2 regions of the Arthrobacter sp. 92 genome follow, and region 1 is predicted to be linked to the other one. Evidence: predicted binding sites of a transcription regulator. Region 1 holds the regulator's gene; the other holds the start of a gene.
What was found. Region 1 encodes Rex, which represses fermentation and respiration genes when NADH is low (regulators of the CRP and FNR family bind a similar motif). Its sites were predicted from a motif close to CTTGTGAANNNNTTCACAAG; they were not measured.
Positions count from the first base shown of each region.

Region 2: a site for Rex is predicted at 6,506-6,525, ahead of ACP4XC_RS15295 (glyceraldehyde-3-phosphate dehydrogenase). Genes of this name have one in related genera too.

Region 1 is NZ_CP189863.1:4,206,380-4,217,105, reverse strand. Features, by position in the region: gene ACP4XC_RS19610 (LacI family DNA-binding transcriptional regulator) at 1-938, opposite strand, end outside; gene ACP4XC_RS19605 (Gfo/Idh/MocA family protein) at 1,105-2,526, shown strand; gene ACP4XC_RS19600 (hypothetical protein) at 2,730-3,020, shown strand; partial or broken gene ACP4XC_RS19595 (LacI family transcriptional regulator) at 3,240-3,539, opposite strand; gene ACP4XC_RS19590 (3-deoxy-7-phosphoheptulonate synthase) at 3,857-5,008, shown strand; gene ACP4XC_RS19585 (helix-turn-helix domain-containing protein) at 5,211-5,423, shown strand; gene ACP4XC_RS19580 (30S ribosomal protein bS22) at 5,628-5,726, shown strand; gene ACP4XC_RS19575 (HAD family hydrolase) at 5,844-6,662, opposite strand; gene ACP4XC_RS19570 (glutaredoxin family protein) at 6,796-7,050, shown strand; gene ACP4XC_RS19565 (redox-sensing transcriptional repressor Rex) at 7,198-7,893, shown strand; gene ACP4XC_RS19560 (hypothetical protein) at 7,922-8,623, opposite strand; gene ACP4XC_RS19555 (hypothetical protein) at 8,829-9,671, opposite strand; gene ACP4XC_RS19550 (YceI family protein) at 9,876-10,424, opposite strand; gene ACP4XC_RS19545 (histidine phosphatase family protein) at 10,637-10,726, shown strand, end outside.
Region 2 is NZ_CP189863.1:3,295,337-3,306,062, reverse strand. Features, by position in the region: gene ACP4XC_RS15340 (oxidoreductase) at 1-278, shown strand, start outside; gene epsC (serine O-acetyltransferase EpsC) at 275-859, opposite strand; gene cysK (cysteine synthase A) at 901-1,836, opposite strand; gene msrA (peptide-methionine (S)-S-oxide reductase MsrA) at 1,914-2,438, opposite strand; gene ACP4XC_RS15320 (Nif3-like dinuclear metal center hexameric protein) at 2,538-3,452, shown strand; gene ACP4XC_RS15315 (zinc ribbon domain-containing protein) at 3,514-4,251, shown strand; gene ACP4XC_RS15310 (YaaA family protein) at 4,313-5,077, opposite strand; gene ACP4XC_RS15305 (slipin family protein) at 5,143-5,907, opposite strand; RNA gene rnpB (RNase P RNA component class A) at 6,094-6,487, shown strand; gene ACP4XC_RS15295 (glyceraldehyde-3-phosphate dehydrogenase) at 6,745-8,226, shown strand; gene ACP4XC_RS15290 (hypothetical protein) at 8,303-8,512, shown strand; gene ACP4XC_RS15285 (HNH endonuclease family protein) at 8,606-9,415, shown strand; gene def (peptide deformylase) at 9,409-9,981, opposite strand; tRNA gene ACP4XC_RS15275 (tRNA-His) at 10,160-10,232, opposite strand; gene orn (oligoribonuclease) at 10,365-10,726, opposite strand, start outside.

The DNA.
Region 1 (10,726 bases):
GTGTGCCGGATAAGATCCCGCATGCGGTGCCACGCCTGCTGCCCCAGTTCGGTGATGGGAACGGCGGCCGTGGTGAGCGGAGGGGTGGTGTAGCGGGCAAAGGGGATGTCGTCGAAGCCGGCGACGGAAATGTCCTCGGGCACCTTGACGCCGCGTTCGTGGAGTCCGCTGAGCAGGCCCATGGCCACGAGGTCGTTGAAGGCGAGGATTCCGGTGGCGCCGCTGGCCATCACTGCAGCCGCTGCATGGTGCCCGGCGTCGAAGCTGGAGCCACCGTCCAGCATCCGCACGTCAATCGCGGGGTGGGCCGTTTTGAAATTTTCGAGGCCCTGGAGGCGCAGTCCGTTTGAGGCGCTGCGGCCAGGCCCGGCGAGAAAGGCAAGCCGGGTGTGGCCCAGGTCCATGAGATGTTCTGCCAGCTGCTGGATGCCTTGGGCGTAGTCCACCATCAGGCTGGGCGCTCCGGTACCTGGTGTGCGGCGGTTGATCAGCACCATGGGGTGCAACGTGGGCGCCAGCTCCTCCAGCTCTGCGTCGCTCATGCGGGGAGCGCACAGCACCAGCCCGTCACAGCGGCGCCGGGCCTCCCCGGCCAGGATCGCTTCCTCGCTGGAGACTTCCGAGGAGTCCCCAATCAGGACGCGATAGCCGTCCTGGGCGGCGGCCATGCTCAGGCCGCGGAGGATCGCCTGGAAGGTGGGGTTGGAGAGGTCAGGAACCACCATTCCGATTGTGTCGGTCTTACCCAAGGCAAGGCTTCTGCCCACGGGATTGGGGTGGTAGTTCAGCTCCGTGGCGGCAGCGCGCACACGCTCGGCGATGGCCGCATCAACGGTGACGTTGCCGTTCATCACGCGCGAAACCGTGGCATGCGAGACGCCTGCCTTGAGGGCGACGTCGGCAATGCCGATTCGCCGGGCGGTTGATCGTCTGCCCAAGGGGCCCCCTCCGTAGTCTTCCTGGCCAGGGCCGCACGTCGTGGTTGACCTGGCTGTCGCGGCCTTGGTACAAAGCTTATAAGGAGAAAACGCTTTCTCTTATTAGTCCCTGGCATGTCCCGGACGTCGAACGGCCGGCATTACCGCTTTCGAAAGGGCCAGTTCCATGGCTGAAGCAGCCAGCACCGCCAGTCCGGGCCGCGGAGCCCCCGCGGCAGCCCGGATCCCATCCCCGGCCGGGGACGCCACCAGATCCCGCATCGCCATCATCGGCACGGGCGGCCGAGCGGAAATGTACATCAGGGCCATCTGCGGCCGGCACTCCGACGCGGCCACCCTGGTGGGTCTGTCCGATAGCAACCCTGGACGGGTGGAGTTTTATCAAAAGCTGATCAGGGAACTGGGGGAAGCGTCGCCCGTTCCGTCCTTTGAGCCGGGTGAGCTGACCGCATTCGTCCAGCACCACGGGATCGACCGCGTGGTAGTCACGACACCGGACTACACGCACGCGGACTACATCGTAAGGGCGCTGGAGGCGGGTGCCGACGTCGTCGTCGAGAAGCCGCTGACCATCAACGCTGAGGGCTGCCGCCGCATCACCGAAGCCGTGGGGCGCACGGGCAGGAATCTAGTTGTCACTTTCAATTACCGGTACTCGCCGCGCAACAGCGCCCTCAAGGAGATCATCCAAAGTGGTGTGATCGGGAAGGTGACCTCGGTGGATTTCAGCTGGGTGCTTGATACCGTCCACGGTGCCGACTATTTCCGCCGCTGGCACCGTGACAAGAATAATTCCGGCGGCCTGCTGATCCACAAGGCCTCCCACCACTTTGATCTCGTTAACTGGTGGATAGATGACGTTCCCGAGCGGATTTTCGCCTCCGGAGGCCTGAAATTCTATGGCGAAAGGAACGCCGCGGAGCGTGGCTTGGGCGCCCGGCCCGAACGGGGGACGGTCGACTCGGACGCCCAGGATCCCTTCGCCCTGGACCTGCGCGAGGATGAACGCCTCCGGGAGCTGTACTACGACAACGAGCACTTCGACGGCTACCGCCGCGACCAGGATGTGTTTACCGCGGGGATCACCATCGAGGACAATCTTGCGCTGGTGGTGGACTATCAGGGCGGCCCAACGCTGAGCTATTCGCTCAACGCCCACAGCCCCTGGGAAGGCTACCGGGTGGCCGTCAACGGCACCGCTGGCAGGGCGGAACTTGAGGTGGTGGAGCGCGCTTCGGTGCGGCGGGGCACGGAACGGAAAACCGTGGTGGATCCCAGCGCGGTGCTGGTGGAAGGAGACGAGACCGTCCGCCGGAACGGCGAGCGGCTGGTGGTCCAGCGGCACTGGGAGGCTGCCTACGAGGTGCCGATCGTCAATGGGGAGGGCGGTCACGGGGGCGGCGACGAGCTGTTGTTATCCGACCTCTTCAACGGGCCGGGAGAGGACCCGCTGGGGCGGCCGTCGGGGTACTTGGACGGTCTGCGCTCCGTGTCCGTGGGGATCGCCGGCAACCGGTCGCTGGAATCGGGCCTGCCAGTTCACGTCGCTGATCTCGGACTCGGCATCGACCTCCGACGCGGTAACTGAAGCGCACCTTCCGCCACCATCGCCATGGCCGGGTGGACCTGGCGCTCTGGGACCTGCAGGCGCGCCAGGCAGGCCAGGTGGAAGAGGCGCCATGGTGCCGACGGAGGTCCTGTCACGGGAAAATCACCGGGCGGAAACGTGGCGGCAATCTTCCTGAAGGAAGCTGATCTTAGTTATTGAGGACCCTAGGGGAGGAGCCGATCATGGCCGCAGGCGATGTGCCAGTCGTTCGGGATTGTTCGGAGCTGTCGGAGGGCCAGGAAATTGAGGCCTGGCACAATGGCCGGCTGTTCCACAAGGGCACTGTGGAGCGGGTTCTGCCCTCCGCCGGGTTGTTCTGGATCACGGACGAAAAAACAGGCAGCCGCAAGCTCCTGGATGTGGAAGCGCTGAAGATCATCAGGGCCGAAGCGCGGGTGGCCCGGGACGAGGTTCAGGTCCTCACGGAACAGCGAAGCTTCCAGCCAACCATCGTCTGGTTCTCCTCGGCCTGAGCCGAGGGTCCCCACGAGTGCGGCCGCGGCTGCCGCACTCGGGCCGCGGGTCCGGGTACGGCTCCTTACTGGCGCCGGGTGCTCCGCCGGGCGACGAGTTCCGGGGTAAATACCACTTGGCTGTGCACGTGGCCGGCCTCGTCGTCGATCTCGTCGAATCAGGAGTCCGAGCGCCAGTTGGTCGTTGGCGGCAAACACGGCGTCCGGCCGCTTCGACGGCTGGAGATTGGCGATGAGATCGCCAGTTTGGCGCCCGCGGTGAAATTTGAGGTCGGGAGTTTCGAATAACTGAATCCGGATCCCCGCCTGCGCCGCCGCATCGGCGGCGCCCCGGTAGCGGTCCTCGACTTGCTGCAGCGTGAACGGGCCGCCAACGAACGCCGGCCGCACCGCCCCGACGCTCAGGAGGTGGGCCAGGGCCGTCGCGCCGCCGGCGACGTCGTCAACGGAGACCGAGCAGAATTGGTCCGCTCCGGCGAGCCGGTCAACGAGCACCGAGGGGATGCCCCGCGAACGCATGGTTTCGAGCCGTTGAAGCGTTAGTCTGAGTCGACCAGACGGCCAGCCAGTGGGGAACTTAGACACTGAAGAGGTGGCTGTTTGGGCACCGCCATGTGACGGCCCGATTTGGCGCCCGACGCGGGGCCCGTTTATGGTGTGCTTATGACTAACCGTTGGTATGCGTATTTTTCGTTGGCTCTGGAGGGGCCCGCGTCTAACTGACACGCATCCAACTTTCCTTCAGAGCCAACAGGGCAGAGATCATTCTCTGCCCTTCGCCATTTCCCGGCGGGTTCTGATCAGGGCCCGCTCCGCACCCGGAACAGGACCCGCACATGAGCACCGCAGCAACCACCGAAACGCATCCTTCCCATTCAGAGGAAAACACGCCGATCCGGCAGTCCACCTCCAATCTCAGGGTGAGTGAGTTCACCCCGCTGCCCACTCCCCAGGAAATGGTTGCGGAACTTCCGCTCGACTCCCGCGTGGCGGGCGTCGTCGAACGCGGCCGGGACGAAGTCCGGGCCATCATGGACGGCGTGGACGACCGCCTGCTGGTGATAGTGGGACCGTGCTCCATCCACGACCCCAAGGCCGGGCTGGAATACGCCCGCCGGCTGGTCAGCCAGGCGGAGAAGCACCGGGAAGATCTTCTGATCGTGATGCGGACCTACTTCGAAAAGCCGCGCACCACCGTGGGCTGGAAGGGCCTCATCAACGATCCCCATCTGGATGGCAGTCATGACATCGCCACCGGGCTGAGGGCAGCACGCCAGTTCCTGAAGCAGGTCACTTCGCTGGGCCTCCCCACCGCCACCGAGTTCCTGGAACCGATCAGCCCGCAATACATGGCCGACCTGGTCTCCTGGGGCGCCATCGGTGCCCGTACCACCGAGAGTCAGATCCACCGTCAGCTGGCGTCCGGCCTCTCCATGCCCATCGGGTTCAAGAACGGGACCGACGGCGACCTTCAGGTTGCAGTCGATGCCTGCAGCGCCGCTGCGGCCGCCCAGGCGTTCCTGGGGATCGACGGCGACGGGCGGGCCGCGCTGGTGGCCACGGCCGGCAACCCGGACACACACCTGATCCTGCGCGGCGGACGCAAGGGCCCCAACTACTCCGGGGCGGACATTCTGGCCGCTTCCGGCAAGCTCGCGGCCAAGGGGCTCAATCCCCGGCTCATCGTCGATGCCAGCCACGCCAACAGTGGCAAGAGCCACCACCGCCAGGCTGAAGTGACGCTGGAAATCGGCGCCCAGCTTGAAGACGGCGGCGCGGCTGCTGGAGCGATCGCCGGGGTGATGCTGGAGAGCTTCCTGGTTGGCGGTGCCCAGAACCTGGACGTGGCCGATCACGCCGCCGGCATCGACGATCTGGTGTACGGCCAGAGCGTGACGGATGCCTGCATGGAATGGGACGTCACCGCCTCGGTGCTGGGCCAACTCGCGGCCTCGGCAAGGAAGCGCCGAGGTGCGATGGAGCGCTGATCTCGGGCCCGTTTTCCAGCGGCAGGGCGCCATTTTACGGCGGTCCAGGCCGGCAAAAACAGATTGCCTTAATGACTTTCACAATGGCACCATCAGCCACTAGAGTATCTAGCACAAGGTTGGTTGATGGCTCAGCATCGGCACACCGCACTGAGGTTTTTTGGGGTTGCCATCATCAGCTGTTAACAAAGGAATAAGGGAAATGTCCGCAGAGTCGAACTTCTCGAACGCGCAGTTCCTGACTGTGGCCGAAGTGGCCGAGCTTATGCGCGTTTCCAAGATGACCGTCTACCGCCTTGTCCATTCCGGGGAGATGCCAGCCGTTCGGTTCGGCCGTTCCTTCCGGGTGCCGGAATCCGCCGTTGAGCAGTATGTCAAGGGCGCAGTGGTTGACGGCCAGTCAGACACCGCCTGAAATTCCGCGAGGTCACAATTCCCCGCAGTGCGGCCGGCTCCAGCGTGCCGGCACGGCTGCGGTCAGTGGAGGCCCCGGATAAGCGGTACCCTGTTAGGGAACGTTTTTCGTTATTGTAAGAATCTGTCAGTTGTTTGGTCTGTTGCTTAGTCCGCGGACGTCTTCCATCAGACAGGTACTCCTTCTAGTTTGTAAGGAACTTTCGTGGGTTCAGTTATTAAGAAGCGTCGCAAGCGTATGGCCAAGAAGAAGCACCGCAAGTTGCTTCGTAAGACCCGCCACCAGCGCCGCAATAAGAAGTAGAGATACTTCACAAAGCGTAAATGCCCGCCACCTCTGAGGTGGCGGGCATTCTTGCGTCCAGGGACGTCTCCCAAAATGTCGGGCCCTGCCCCTAGAGGCTGCCCCTAGAGGCTGCCCCTAGAGGGACGGACCGCGGAAGCGGCTGAACCCGCGCCAGAGTCCATAGATGGCCCCTCCCACGGTGGCAGCCTTGAGCCCCAGGGTGGCGGCGCGCCGGCCCGAGCGGAAATCGTAGACCGGCCAGTTGTTGTCGCGCGCGTGCCGGCGGAGCCGTCCGTCCGGGTTGATGGCCACGGGATGGCCCACCATGCTCAGCAACGGGATGTCGTTATGCGAGTCGCTGTAGGCCCAGCACCGCTTGAGGTCCAGGCCTTCGGCGTCGGCTATGCCCTGGACGGCCACAGCCTTGGCCTGACCGTGGAGGATGTCGCCCACCAGGCGGCCGGTATAGGCGCCGTCCTCGATCTCGCCCACGGTGCCCAACGCGCCGGTGAGCCCCAGCCGGGTTGAAATCACCGTGGCCACTTCGATGGGCGTTGCTGTCACCAGCCAGACCATCCGGCCCACGCGCAGATGCTGCTGCGCCAGGGCCTTGGTGCCGGGCCAGATCCTGGACTCGATCATTTCGTCGAAAACTTCCTCGCCCAGGACCTTGATGTCCGCCACCAGGATTCCGGCCGCAAGCCTCAGGGCAGTTTCACGGACTGCATGGACGTCGTCCATGTTCTCGCCGCGAAGCACGAACTTGAACTGCTTCCATGCCATGCCGGCGGCCTGGGGAATGGTGAACGCTCCGCGCTGGTGCATTTTCCGGGCCACATGGAAAAGGCTCGCGCCCTTCATCAGGGTGTTGTCTACGTCGAAGAAGGCCGCCTCGCCCTGTTGCGGCCGTGCAACGGGCGCTCGGGTAACAGCGACGTACTTCTCCTGGGCCATGACTTGAGTCTAGTCAATGGCCGGCGCTGCCACCGTCACGGCGGGCGCGGGATGCCAGGGCGGGAGGGCCGGGCGGAGGTGCGCAGGAGGAGGTCCGTCGACGACGCCCCGCGCACCGGGCTACCGTTGACGTATGGCTAAACCCGACGTCGTCCTGATCACCAAAGCTGACTGTCACCTCTGCGAGGAGGCGCGCGACGCCGTCGGACGGGTCACTGCCGCACTGGGACTTCAGTGGAGCGAACAGTTGGTGGACAACCGGCCGGAGCTGCGGGAGCGATACGCCGAGGAGATCCCCGTGGTGCTGGTGGATGGAATCCAGCGCGACTTCTGGAAGATCGACGAAACGCGGCTGGCCCGCGTGCTTCGCCAGGCCATGGGCAAGTAGCGGACTGTGGACCCCTTAGCCCGGAAACCGCATGGTGCCGGCCTCGGGGGCGCGGGCAGACGCCGTGGCCTGCCGTGACGGCCGCTTTGTTGGCAGCAGAGCCGGGGTCCTAGAGTGGAGTCACAACGTAACTCAATGGAGCAGATAGTGACTTCGCTGGAATCATCCCCCGAGGCTGTCCACGGTGACACGGGAACCGTGGCAAAGCAGATTCCGCCTGCTGCCGTGGCGCGGCTGACCATTTACCTGCGCGCCCTCACCACCATGCTGGCAGAAGGTGTTGAACGGGTATCCTCGGAGTCCCTCGCCGAGGCCTCAGGCGTGAGTTCATCAACGCTCCGCAAAGACCTCTCGCATGTGGGCTCCTACGGCACGCGCGGCGTCGGCTACGAAGTGCAGTACCTCAGCCGGAATATCTCCGCAGCTTTGGGCCTGACCCGGGACTGGAAAGTCGCCATTGTTGGCGCCGGTAACCTGGGCAAGGCCCTTGCCCGCTACGGCGGATTCGAGTCCCGGGGCTTCGACGTGGTGGCCATTTTCGACGCCGACCAGATGGTGGTGGGCAACGAGGTGGGCTGGCTGCGGGTCAGCGACGTGGCCGATCTCGAAACGGTGCTTCACCGGACCGGCGCCAACATGGTGGTGCTGGCGCTCCCGGCGGCCGTGGCCCAGGGAGTATGCGACCGTGTGATTGCCGCAGGGGTCAGGAGCATTCTCAGCTTTGCCCCCGTGATGCTTCAGGTTCCGCCGGATGTGAACCTGCGCAAGGTGGACATGGCCACCGAGCTGCAGATCCTGGCCTACCACGCGCAGCGCACGCAGGCTCCGGGAGACGGCCGCTAGATCACGCCATCCCCGTCAAGCCGCACCGTCAGCGGAGGTAGGGGCTGGAATATGCCTGTCGTGCCCGGAAATACGGTGCCGCGGCGGGGAGGTACAGCAGGACCATGGCCGCCGCTCCAGCGAGAATCGCCGGCGTCCCGAGGTTCATCTGGAGGACGCCGAGGAGCGAGAATGCGGCCAGGACGGTGCCAAGGATCCGGGCCCAGTTCCTGCCTTTTCGGATCTTGAAGGCGACCAGCAGATACAGCCCGGCCCCGATGGCGGTCATGGCGAAGACCATTGCCACAATGATGCCCTTCAGCGAGTTGAAGTCGACCTTCGAGCCGCCGGCTGCCAGCCGGGCCTCGAACTGACGGCGCAGGGCGGGGTCGTCAATGACCGATAAGGACATCAGCACCGACGCCACCCACAACGCGCACGCTCCGATGAGCAGCCAAAAGGAAATATTCACCAACCCCGGGGCGCCCCCGGCGGCGCCCTGCTGGGGCAGTTCCGAGGGGTAGGCCATGTACTGGCGCTGCCCGTAGGCGGGGTGCGGCACGTGCCCAGGCTGCTGCGCCTGCCCATACTGGGGCTGGGCGTATGGGGGTGCCTGAGTGAATTGCGGCGCCTGCCCGTACTGCGGCGCCTGGCCATATTGCGGCGCCTGGCCGTACTGGGGCTGCTGGCCGAACTGGCCGCCGGGCTCGGGATGATTCGGATTGGACGGATGGACGGGCGGCTGGCTCATTCCTTGATCCTCTTCTGTGTCGACTACTTCTAATCGGCTACCGGGATCAGCGAAGGTGTCCTGCCCCCAGCATGGTTGGATACACCGTACCCCGCAGTGGGCGGCAGTAGGATCAATTTTTGGGCAATATTCCCGGGCACCAATCTGCCCGGGAAGGCATCGGCCCTTCCCGGGCAGGCAGCCGGAAGTGCCCGGAGGTCAGGACCTACCTGCCGTACGGGTTGCCGGGCTGCGAGTAGGGGTTGCTGAAGGGCTGCTGCTTCCGGAAGTACGGCGCTGCCGCGGGCATGTACAGCAGTACGATTGCCACAATTCCGAGAAGCGGCCCCAGCGATCCGACGCTGGGCGGGAAGAGGCTGAAGATCGAAAGCGCGGCAAACACCGTGCCCAGGATGCGGGCCCAGTTCTTGCCCCTACGGACGTTGAAGGCCACCAGCGCATACAGGCCGACGCCGATCAGGCCGATCGCCACCATCGTGCCGATCACCACGCCCTTGATCGACTCGAAATCGATGTTAGCGCCGCTGCTTGCCATCTGCTGCTCGAACTGACGGCGCATGGCGGGGTCGTCGAGGGCCGGAATTGCCAGCAGCAATGAAATAATCCACACCGCAGCAGCCGCGGCGAGCAGCCAGAAGGAGATATTGACCAGCTGCGGAACGCCCCCGGCCGCCTGGGCCTGGGGGAACTGCGACGGGTACTGGGTGTAGGGGGACTGGCCGTACTGCTGCGGAGCCTGCCCGTACTGGGGAGCGTTCTGCCCGTACTGCGGGGCGGCGGGCGGCTGCTGGCCGTACTGGGGAGCGTTCTGTCCGTACTGCGGGGCGGCGGGCGGCTGCTGGCCGTACTGGGGAGCGTTCTGTCCGTACTGCGGGGCGGCGGGCGGCTGCTGGCCGTACTGGGGAGCGTTCTGTCCGTACTGCGGGGCGGCGGGCGGCTGCTGGCCGTACTGGGGAGCGTTCTGTCCGTACTGCGGGGTTTCAGGCGCGGGCTCGCTGCCGGACTCGGGTTCGTTCGGGTTGGACGGGGGGACTGGCGGAGTGCTCATGGGAGGTCCTCTTTGCGTCGACTGCTTCTTCATCGGCTACCGGGATCAGCAACGGTGCCCTGCCCCCAGCATGGTCTGTCTACACCGTACCGCGCCAGGACCCGCAGGGGATCATTCCGGAGGGCGAATAAACCGGCGGTTAAACGCAGCACCCCGCCCCGTCGGTGAGACGGCGCGGGGTGCTGTTGGGCGCTGGGGCAGGACTTAGGCCGCGGGAGCGATGAAGGCCAGTTCGAGGTTGATGGCAACCTTGTCGCTGACCAGGACGCCGCCGGCTTCGAGGACTGCGTTCCAGGTCAGGCCGAAGTCCTTGCGGCTGATGGTGGTTTCAGCGGTGAGGCCGGCGCGGGTGTTGCCGAATGGATCCACAGCCACGCCGTGCAGCTCGGTTTCCAGGCTCACCTTACGGGTCACGCCCTTGATGGTGAGCTCGCCCTGGAGCTCATAGGCGTCGCCCTTGGGAACGATGGCGTTGGAGACGAAGGAGATCTCCGGGAACGTCTCGACGTCGAAGAAGTCTTCGCCGCGGACGTGGCCGTCGCGGTTGGCGTCGCCGGAGTCAAAGCTGGCGGTCTTGATGGTGGCGTTGACCTTGGAGTCGGCCACGTTCTCGGCCAGGTCCAGGGTTGCTTCGGCGTCCTTGAACTGGCCGCGCACCTTGCTGATACCTGCGTGGCGAACCGTGAAGCCGATCTCGCTGTGCGAGTTATCGAGGGTCCAGGTGCCGGTGTTGACGTTAGCGGGAAGTGCCATGGTGTTGCTCCTTGTGTCGGGTGGGAAGTGCGAAGAACATCTGATCGCCAGCCAAAACCCCATTTGTTGAAGTCTCAACTAACTGCTTCACCCAGTATAAACATGCATTTGCATCTTTTATTCCAACTCCGGGAAACATTTCTTCAAACTCTTCAGTTCTACTCTCGGTAGAAGATTTCGAATCGACCGGCATCTTTGAGAAACTAGTACACATGCCCCAAGCCACTGTTCATCTGCTTCGCCACGGCGAGGTCCATAATCCGGACGGCATCCTCTATGGCAGGCTGCCGGAATTCCACCTC
Region 2 (10,726 bases), 910 kb from region 1:
TCTCAGGGGAGAGCCTGCTGGCAACGTCCGGTCACGGTCCCTACATGGACCAGGCGAGGATCGTGGCCGCGGCCCTGGCTTCCACTGACGGCTCCGCCATGTCCACGCACCCGGAAGTCATCGCGGACGCGATCGTTCACGCGGCCACCTCTGCGCGTCCCAAGACCCGCTATCCGGTGGGCAAGGGCGCCCGGGCTATCCTGACGCTGCGCCGTCTGCTGCCCGACACGGTGTTCGACGTTGTGCTGTGGAGCATTTACAAGCGGTTTTCGCGCTAGATCCGGTACTCGATGTAGTACTCGGCCGGGTCGACGGCGGGTTTGGTCTCCCGCTGCGCGTCGCGGTGCCGCCATGTGGCCGGGACACCCGTGATGATGGACTCCGGCGGGGCGTCCTTGACGACGACGGCGTTGGCACCGACGGCGCTGTCACGTCCGATGACGATGGGGCCAAGGACCTTGGCCCCCGCCCCGATGGTGACGCGGTCCTCGATGGTGGGATGGCGCTTTACCTTGGCCAGCGAACGGCCGCCGAGGGTCACGCCGTGGTAAATCATCACGTCCTCGCCGATTTCAGCGGTTTCGCCGATCACAACGCCCATGCCGTGGTCGATGAAGAAACGCCTGCCGATGGTGGCTCCGGGGTGAATCTCGATCCCGGTCAGGAACCTGGCGAGTTGGGAAATCAGGCGCGCCGGAAAGCGGAGCGAGGGGTTTTGCCAGAGCCTGTGGGTGAGTCGGTGCGCCCAGATGGCGTGCAGGCCGGAGTAGGCGAAAAAGTTCTCAAAAGAGCCTCGAGCCGCCGGGTCGTGCGACCGGGCGGCATCGAGGTCTTCCTTCAGTCTTGCGAAGAAGCTCACAAAGACCTTTCTACAGGAAACGGAGGAGGGCCGGCTAAGACTTAGCCGCGGATGTCGTCATAGAGCACGGTGGAGATGTAACGCTCACCGAAGTCGCACACGACGGCAACAATGAGCTTACCGGCGTTCTCCGGGCGCTTGGCCAGTTCCAGGGCGGCCCAAACGTTCGCTCCGGAGGAGATGCCGCCCAGGATGCCTTCCCTGTTGCCGAGGTCACGGGCCACCCGCACGGAGTCCTCGAGAGTGGCGTCGAGGACCTCGTCATAGACATTGGTGTCCAGGATTTCCGGGATGAAGTTGGCTCCGAGCCCCTGGATCTTGTGGGGGCCGGGGGCTCCGCCGTTCAGGATCGGGGAGTCCTTGGGCTCGACGGCAATGATCTGGACCTCCGGCTTGCGTTCCTTCAGGACCTGTCCGACGCCGGTGATGGTGCCGCCCGTGCCCACGCCGGCCACGAAAATATCAACCTTGCCGTCGGTGTCCGCCCAGATTTCCTCAGCGGTGGTGGTGCGGTGGATCTCGGGGTTGGCCTCGTTGGCGAACTGCTGGGCCCAGATGGAGTTTTCCGTGTTGGCCACGATCTCCTGTGCCTTCTCAACGGCGCCACGCATGCCCTCTGAGCCCGGCGTCAGGACGATTTCCGCGCCGAAGGCACGCAGCATCACGCGGCGTTCGGTGGACATGGTCTCCGGCATGGTCAGAATGACCTTGTAGCCGCGGGCGGCGCCCACCATGGCGAGGGCAATACCCGTGTTCCCGGAGGTCCCTTCGACAATTGTTCCGCCGGGCTTCAGGGCGCCGGACTTTTCCGCTGCGTCAACGATGGCTACGCCGATACGGTCCTTGACGTTGTTGGCCGGATTGTAGAACTCAAGCTTCACTGCAACCGTGGCGTCAAGGCCTTCGGTCAGCCGGTTGAGCTTAACCAGCGGAGTGCCGCCAACCAGCTGGGTGACGTCGTCGTAGATCCGTGCCATGTATTTGTGCCTATCTCTGAAGAGTTCTCTGAAGAGCGAATACTGAGGTCAGCCTAACGATGGGTGCAGGACCGCTGCTAAGCATTAAGCCATGAAGAGTAATATTTCCGGGCCTTGGCCAGCTTCGGGTTGATGATCACCTGACAGTAGCCCTGCTCCGGATGCTTTGCGTAGTAGTTCTGATGGAACTGCTCAGCCACGTGGAACTGCGGCAGCCGGCTGACTTCCGTCACGATCTCATGAGCCCACAGCGACTGGTTCCGTTCGATGGCCTCCTGGAAAAGGATCTTTTCCTCAGTGGTCTGATAGAACATCGATGAGCGGTACTGGGTGCCAACGTCGTAGCCCTGGCGGTTCAGCGTGGTGGGGTCGTGGAGGGCGAAGAACATGTCCAGAATGACCTCCGCAGGGATCACAGCCTCGTCAAAGCTCACTGCCACCACTTCGGCGTGGCCGGTGTTCCCCTCACACACCGAGTAGTAGTCGGGGGACGGATCGTGGCCGCCGGTGTAGCCGGACACCACCGAGGTCACGCCCCTGGTCTTCTGGTAAACGGCGTCGAGGCACCAGAAGCAGCCTCCGCCAAGCACAAAAGTTTTCATGTCCTCTTCAATGGTTGAAGCACGCTGTTGATTCCCCATCCACCTTACGAGAGTGTTACGGGTGCCGGGGCCGCCCGCGGATAGGGTAAAAATGAGGTTATGGAATCTGTGAACACCGACGTTTCAGAAGCGGCCGGAACCACGTCGGGACCCGCCGCCGCTGAAGTGCCGGACGCGCCCACGCTCGGCCAGATCCTGCTGGCGGTGGAGGAACTCTGGCCTGAATCCCTGGCGGAGGAATGGGATGAGGTGGGCCTGGTGGCCGGCCACCCCTTGAGCCCCATCACCCGGATCATGTTCGCCGTCGACGCAACCCTGGATGTCATCGAGGAAGCGATCGAGTGGGGTGCTGAGCTGTTGATCGCCCATCACCCCCTGTTGCTCAAAGGGGTCACTTCCGTGGCGGCCACCTCGGCCAAGGGCCGGGCCGTGCACCGGCTGATCGAATCCGGGACCGGCCTGCTGACGGTGCACACGAATGGTGACTCAGCCGTCGGCGGCGTTTCGGACGTCCTGGCCGACGCCTTGGGTCTGCACGACGTTGTGCCGCTTGCCCCGTCCGCGAACGGCCTGCCGGAAGAAGGCATCGGACGCGTGGGCGACCTTGAGGACGTCATGACACTGGGCGACTTCGCCGCGCGTGTGTTCGGGATCCTTCCATCCGTGGCCGGCGGCGTCAGGGTCTCCGGCGCCAAGGATGGGCTGGTCCGGCGCGTCGCGGTCTGCGGCGGTGCGGGCGATTCCCTTTTCAACGAGGTCCGCGCGAGCAATGCGGACATCTTTGTCACGGCGGACCTGCGTCATCATCCGGCGTCGGAAGCCCGCGAGGACGCGGTTAACGACAGGCCGTACCTCATCGACGTTTCGCATTTCGCGAGTGAATGGCTCTGGCTGCCCGCGGCGGCCGAGGCATTGGGAAATGTCCTCCAGGACCAGGGGCACGACGTCGAGATCCGCGTCAGTACCACCAACAGCGATCCCTGGGACTTCATTCTGACTCCGGGCGGGGACTAGAGTCTAAACTGCGCCGGTCCGGTGCCCGGCTTCGGCCGGTTGGGAACAAGCGGAGGTAATAGTGGCCAAGGCAGCACCGGCGGAACAGTTGAAGTTGCTCGAACTGCAGGGACTGGACGCCAAGCTCAAGTCCCTGTCCAACCGCCGCCGCACCCTGGAAAACGATCCCCGGATCACCGATCTGGAAGCCGCCCTCAGCGTGGCCAACGGCGAGCTCGGAGCTGCCAAAATGGCGGTCCACGACGCTGAACTGGAACTCAAGCGCGCCGAAGCGGATGTGGAGCAGGTGTCCTCCCGGATTCAGCGCGACGAAGCCAGGCTCAACAGCGGAACCGGCCTGTCCAAAGACCTTATGGCGCTGCAAAGCGATATCGCCTCGCTCAACCGCCGGCTCTCCAGCCTTGAGGATGTCGAGCTGGAGGTTATGGAGCGGCTGGAAGGTCTCCGCGAACGTCAGTCCGCCCAGCAGAAGATCGTTGACGATATTCAGGGATCGTTCGCCGTGATCCGGGCAGAGCTTGATGCCGCCCTGGGCGAGGTTGATCACGAGGCTTCCGCGGTCAAGGGGCGCCGCGCGGAGTTCGCAGCCGGACTCGACGCCGGCCTGCTGGCCATCTACGACAAAACCCTGGCCAAGCGTGGCGTGGGGGCGGCCCGGCTCTTCCACGGCAAGTCCGAAGGCTCCGGCATGCAGCTGAGCCCGGGGGACCTTGCGGAGATCAAGGCCGCCGCTGAGGATGACATCGTTTTCTGCCCCGACTCCGGCTGCATCCTGGTGCGATCCGCCGAGTGGTCCTAGGCCTCCCAACTGGCTCGCATTAGATGTCGTTATGGGCGCTCATAACGACATCTACTGCGAGTTAGTTGGGCAGGACGATGTTAAGGGCGTGCGCTTTACGCGGGGTGCCCTCGACGAGTTCGGCGCTCCAGTTCTCGCGCGCAGCCTTCAGGAGTTGTGCGGGATTCCGCGGGGCGGCGCCCCGGCGGGTCAGCAGGTGCCGGGCCAGCTCCCCGCGGGTGTGCTTGGCGAAGTGGCTGACAACCTTGCGGACGCCATTGGCCTCGGTGAAAACGTTCACTGAAACAGTCCGCTGCGCCGGCGGAACCCACGCCGCCGCGTAGGTGCTGGAGCGGCAGTCCACCAGCAGCTCGCCCTCGGTGGCCGCAGTGAGTGCCTCGGCGATCTGCGGTTTCCAGAAGGACGCAAGGCGTCCGACGTCGGGCAGTGACGTTCCCATGGACAGCCGGTAGGCGGGCACGCGGTCATTGAACCGGATGGCCCCCCAAAGGGCGGAGATGACCAGTACCGACTCATCGGCCTTCCGCCGCTGGCGGGCCGTCATGGACTGGTAGCCGAGAGCATCGTAGAGGACGCCGGAATAGACGCGGTGGGCCGGCGCCGCTGGTTCGGTATGCAGCCGGGTGTTGCGTTCGACGTCGGCGCTCAGGGATGCTCCGACGCCCAGCAGGGCGAGGGCATCCTCGTGAGCACTGACGGTCCCCAGGGCCTCCAGGACCTTCGCCCGGTACGTATTGAGTCCAGGGAAGCTGAGGGAGTTCCAGTCGACGGCGTCGCCTTGGCTTGCGGGGGTCTTGCCTTCGGACGGCGGCAGCAGAATTAGCACCGTACGATCTTACCGGGACGGCAACGGCCCGGCCCCCGTCGCGCGGGAGTCCCGTTCGGGCGGGCCTATGCGGCCTTGACCGGTGTGGCCGAAGCGGGCGGTTTTTGGGCGGAGGCGGCCGCCTGGGTCTCGCGGGCCAGGAATGCCGAGAGTTCGCCGATGGTGCTCATCAGCGGCGCCGGGAAGACGACGGTGGAGTTCTTGTCGACGGCGATTTCCACCAGGGATTGCAGGTTGCGCAGCTGGAGTGCCAGGGGATGGGCCATCATGGTGTCCGAAGCGTCTCCAAGGGCTGCGGCCGCGATCGATTCGCCCTCGGCGGCGATGATCTTGGCCCTTTTCTCGCGCTCTGCCTCGGCCTGGCGGGCCATGGCGCGTTTCATGCTCTCTGGCAGCTGGATATCCTTCAGCTCCACCAAGGTCACTTCAACGCCCCAGGCCAAGGTGAGCTCATCGAGAATAGTGCGGATGTCGCTATTGATGCGCTCCGTCTCCGAGAGCGTCTGGTCCAGGCTGTGGCGGCCCACGACTTTCCGGAGTGTGGTCTGTGCGATCTGGTCGATTGCCGCTGCAACATTTTCAATGGTTACCACGGACTTCACAGGGTCCACCACGCGGTAGTACGCCACCGCGGAGATATCCACGCTGACGTTGTCCTGCGTGATGATGCCCTGGGACTGGATGGGCATGGTGACGATTCGCAGGCTGACCAGCGGGAGGCGGTCGATGACCGGAATGATGAACCGCAAGCCCGGTGCTCTCACGCCGACGATCCGGCCCAGCCGGAACAGCACACCGCGTTCAAACTGCCGCACTATCCGGATGGACATCCTGGCCACGATGAGCAACAGGACCACAACCACGACGGTGGCGAAAAGGCTGATGGAATCCACTGCGATCCCCTCCTTGTTATCAGAGCTGAACCTTGATCCATTCTCTCACCACACCGGATTAATGTGTGTGTGGCCCGGCGGCGAAACCTGGAGGGCGGACTAGCCCGTAGAATAGAGCGCGGATGGGTTGACCAGGCGGTCGCGCGTCACTTCGGTGACTCGAGGAACGTCCGGGCTCCGCAGAGCAGGGTGGTGGGTAACGCCCACTCGGGGTAACCCGCAGGCCAGTGCCACAGAAAACAGACCGCCCGGCTTCGGCACGTGCCCGCACGGACCGGAGACCAGGTAAGGGTGAAACGGTGGTGTAAGAGACCACCAGCTTCCCGGGTGACCGGGAAGGCTAGGTAAACCCCACCCGGAGCAAGGCCATACAGGACACGTTTGAGGGCTGCTCGCCCGAGTGTCCGGGTAGGCCGCTGGAGGGCGTCGGCAACGGCGTTCGTAGATGGATGGCCGCTACTCCCGCGCCGGCAACGGCACGGGAACACAGAACCCGGCGTATCGGTCAACCCATCCACCCAACCCACCCAGGGCACATGTGAGTGACTTCACGCTTTTCGGGCCGCGCTGTTGGGCGTTCCAGCCCTAGAATGGACAGTGAACGCGGGAGTTCGGCCGCCGGGTCTGCGTTTGCAGCCGGTGGCTTTTTCTTTGCGCTCCTCCAAGGCGTCCGGGGTGGACCGAATCCCCGCCGACGCCTGTGCCCCGGATCATCTCCGGTGGCCGACTTCCGTATACGAGGACGTATGTGGTTGACCCAAGGAAGGTAGTTCTGTGAGTCAGACGTCAGATTCTTGTCTTGATACGTGGATGGGCCGCGAGGCACTTGCCGAGGCCATGATCCCGGTGATCGGCCGGCTATACCGCGAGAACAACGTGGTGACCAGTATCCACGGCCGCAGCCTGATCAATAAGTCCACCATGAACATCCTGAAGGCGCACCGGTTCGCCCGCAGGATGAGCAAGGACGAGCTGCTCCTGGAGGAGACCGCCCCGTTGCTGTCTGCCCTCGCCGATCTGGAGCTGGGCGCCGCAGCAATCGACATCGCGCGACTGAACCAGAAGTTCAAGTCCGAGGCCAATGGCAGCAGCCTGGAGGAATTCCTGCGCGCCGAGCTTGCCGATGTGGTGGGCAAGCGGGGCGGCGACGACCGCACCAGCACCGACGTCGTGCTCTACGGTTTTGGCCGGATCGGCCGGCTCCTGGCGCGCCTGCTCATCGAAAAGGCCGGCGGCGGTCATGGCCTGCGCCTTCGTGCAATCGTGGTCCGCCGCGGCTCCGACAACGACCTGGCCAAGCGCGCGAGCCTTTTGCGCAGGGACTCGGTGCATGGCTCTTTCGAAGGCACCATCAAGGTGGACACCGAGGCCAACACCATCACGGCCAACGGCGTCCAGGTCCAGGTCATCTACTCCGACAACCCGGCCACCGTGGACTACACGGCGTTCGGCATCAGGGACGCACTAGTGGTGGACAACACCGGCCGCTGGCGCGACGCCGAAGGGCTGTCCCAGCACCTCCAGAGCAAGGGTGTTGCCCGCGTCCTCCTCACGGCCCCCGGCAAGGGTGAGCTGAAGAACATCGTCCACGGCATCAACCACGACACCATTCTGGACTCGGACAAGATCGTCAGCGCCGCGTCCTGCACCACGAACGCCATCACACCGGTGCTGAAGGCCATCAATGACAAGTTCGGTGTGGTTCACGGGCACGTTGAGACTGTCCACTCGTTCACGAACGACCAGAACCTCATCGACAACTTCCACAAGGGTGACCGCCGGGGACGTTCGGCGGCCCTGAACATGGTCATCACCGAAACGGGCGCCGCCAAGGCGGTCGCCAAGGCATTGCCGGAGCTGCTGGGCAAGCTGACAGGCAGTTCCATCCGCGTCCCCACCCCGGATGTCTCCCTGGCCATCCTCAACCTCAGCCTGGAGCGCGGCACCACCAAGGAAGAAGTCAACGACTATCTGCGGCAGATGTCCCTGCACTCGGAACTGCGCAAGCAGATCGATTACATCGATTCACCTGAGGTGGTTTCCACCGACTTCGTCGGCTCCCGCCGTGCCGGCATCGTTGACGGCCTGGCCACCATTTCCAGCGACAAAAATCTGGTTCTCTATGTCTGGTACGACAACGAGTTCGGCTACAGCTGCCAGGTTGTCCGGGTCATGGAGGAAATGGCCGGAGTGAATCCGCCTTCGTATCCTGCCAAGGAACCCGCTGCGGTTCTGGAAGCAATCGCCGCCATCTAGCCCCCGCGACCGGCATCCCGGCAAATTCCCGGCTGATTCTCTGGAATCAGCCGGGAAAGGGAACCAGAATGGTCTCATGGAACACGAATCGACTCTCGAACATGAAACCACGCTGGAACACGCACTCGATGTGGCGCGGAAGAACCATAAGGAAGCCAACCGACTGCTCGACCAGGCACGCGTGGCCCATGCCGCGGGAGAGATCGGCGACGACAGGGTCCGGCAGCTCGAAGAGCTGTTGGAGCTTGCCACCGAAGATCTGAAGCGTGTGATGAAGGAGCAATAACCTTTCCTCCACACTGTGGATAGCGGTCTGGTTGTCAGGGGTCCGGCCTAGGCTCTTTTGGGTGATACCCAAACACCTACGCGCCAAGTTCCCGTGACCGCGAGCTGGACGGCTTATCAGCGCGCCCGGCGCCGCTCACGCCAGGCATGGGCCGTGCTGCTGGTCCTGGCCACGGGATTGGTCGCAGCGGTCATCTGGTTCTTCACCGCCGGGCAATTCGCAGTCGCCGAACCCTCGATATCCGGACCCAGTGAAGCGCCAGTGCTGGCTCCCGGCTGGATGAAGCCGGTCGCCGCGGTGCACCCTGTCCCTCCGGGTCCCGCCTCAACAGTGCTGGAGTCGCTACCGGTCAAGGGCCGGGCATCCAGCGACAACTACGACCGGACCGCCTTCGGCCAAGCATGGTCGGACGTTGACCACAACGGTTGCGACACGCGCAACGACATCCTGCGGCGCGATCTGGCTGGTGTCGTGTTCACCGAGGGTTCCCGCTGCAAAGTGGCGAGCGGGGAACTCCGCGAGCCTTACACCGGGGTTGTCGTCAATTTCCGTCGCGGAGCCGAGAGCAGCAAAACCGTGCAGATCGACCACGTAGTGGCACTGGGGGACGCCTGGCAAAAGGGTGCCCAGCAGTTGTCTCGGCAGCAACGTGAGAGCCTGGCCAACAATCCTCTGAATCTGGTGGCCGCCGACGGGCCGGCCAACCAGGAAAAGAGCGCTTCGGATGCTGCGAGCTGGCTGCCGAAGAACAAGACCCTCAGGTGCCATTACGTGGCACGCCAGATCTCGGTGAAGGCCGCTTACGGGCTCTGGGTCACGCAGGCTGAGAAAGACGCCATGAAACGCGTACTGGACTCCTGCCCCCAGCAGCGGACCATCGTTCCGGGTTACTCAGGTCAATGACCGAACGGATCGGGGTCGACGCCGGGCATCCAAGTGAGGCCGGGAACGCCCCAGCCGTTCTTTTTGGCCTGCTTCATGGCTTTCCTTGCATACCGGTCGATGAGCCGGTTCACGTACAGCTTTCCGTCGAGGTGGTCGTACTCATGCTGGATGATCCGGGCAAACCACTCGGTGGCTTCGAACTCCAGCGGATTGCCCTCGGCGTCGAAACCCTGCACGCGAACCCATTCCGCGCGCTTGAGCGGGTACTGGCCGCCTGGGAAAGACAGGCAGCCCTCCACTTCCTCATCGGGGTCGGGCAGCGCGCCGGAGACCTTGGAAAGCGTCAACACGGGGTTCACCACAACGCCGGTCGGAGGAACTCCGTCGTCGTTGGCGAATCTGTAGACAAACAGGCGCTTGCCCACCCCGACCTGGGGCGCAGCCAGCCCAACACCATTGGCGGCGTCATTGGTCTCAAACATGTCCGCGACCAATGTGCGAAGTTCGTCGTCGAAGATCTCCACTTCGGTGGCCCGGCGATGGAGAACCGGCTCGCCCCAAATGGTGATCGGCAGAACGGTCATGTCAGTTGTTCCTCTTGGTGCAGTGCGGATGACGTGATGCAGTGCGGGTGCTGTGCGGAAATCTATCAGGGGGGAGCGATCGGACAGCACCCCAATGAAGACTCCCGCTAAAACCAACAAAGGCCGCACCGGATATCCGGTGCGGCCTTTGTAAAAGGACCTGCCAGTCCCTTGTGAGGGTGAGCGACGGGGGTTGAACCCGCGACCTCCTGGACCACAACCAGGCGCTCTGCCAACTGAGCTACGCCCACCACGTGCCTGGATCGGACTCTCCAGCTAGCTGGCTGTCCGAAAAGGCAACGTCAAATAGCTTACCTGCTTTCGGCGGGTGTTTTGGCCACTTTTGACCTTTTGGCCAAAATTTCCCGCAAACGTGGCGCAGATTACATTTCAGGAGCTTCCGCGGGAACTTCCTCAGGCGCTCCGGCGGAGCCCATGACGGCCTTGGAGATGCGCTGCGCGGTGGCGCTGTCCGGCCCCGGGGCAGGGACAAAGATCGCTTCCCGGTAGTAGCGGAGCTCGTCGATGGAGTCCCTGATGTCGCCCAGCGCGCGGTGGCCGCCATGCTTGGCGGGCGCTTGGAAGTAGGCACGCGCGAACCAGCGCCGCGACAGCTCTTTGATGGTGCTTACGTCAATGACCCGGTAGTGGAGGTGTTCGACGACGGCGGGCATGTCGCGGGCAAGGAAAACGCGGTCGGTGCCCACTGAGTTTCCGCCCAGCGGTGCCTTGCGCGGATCCGGAA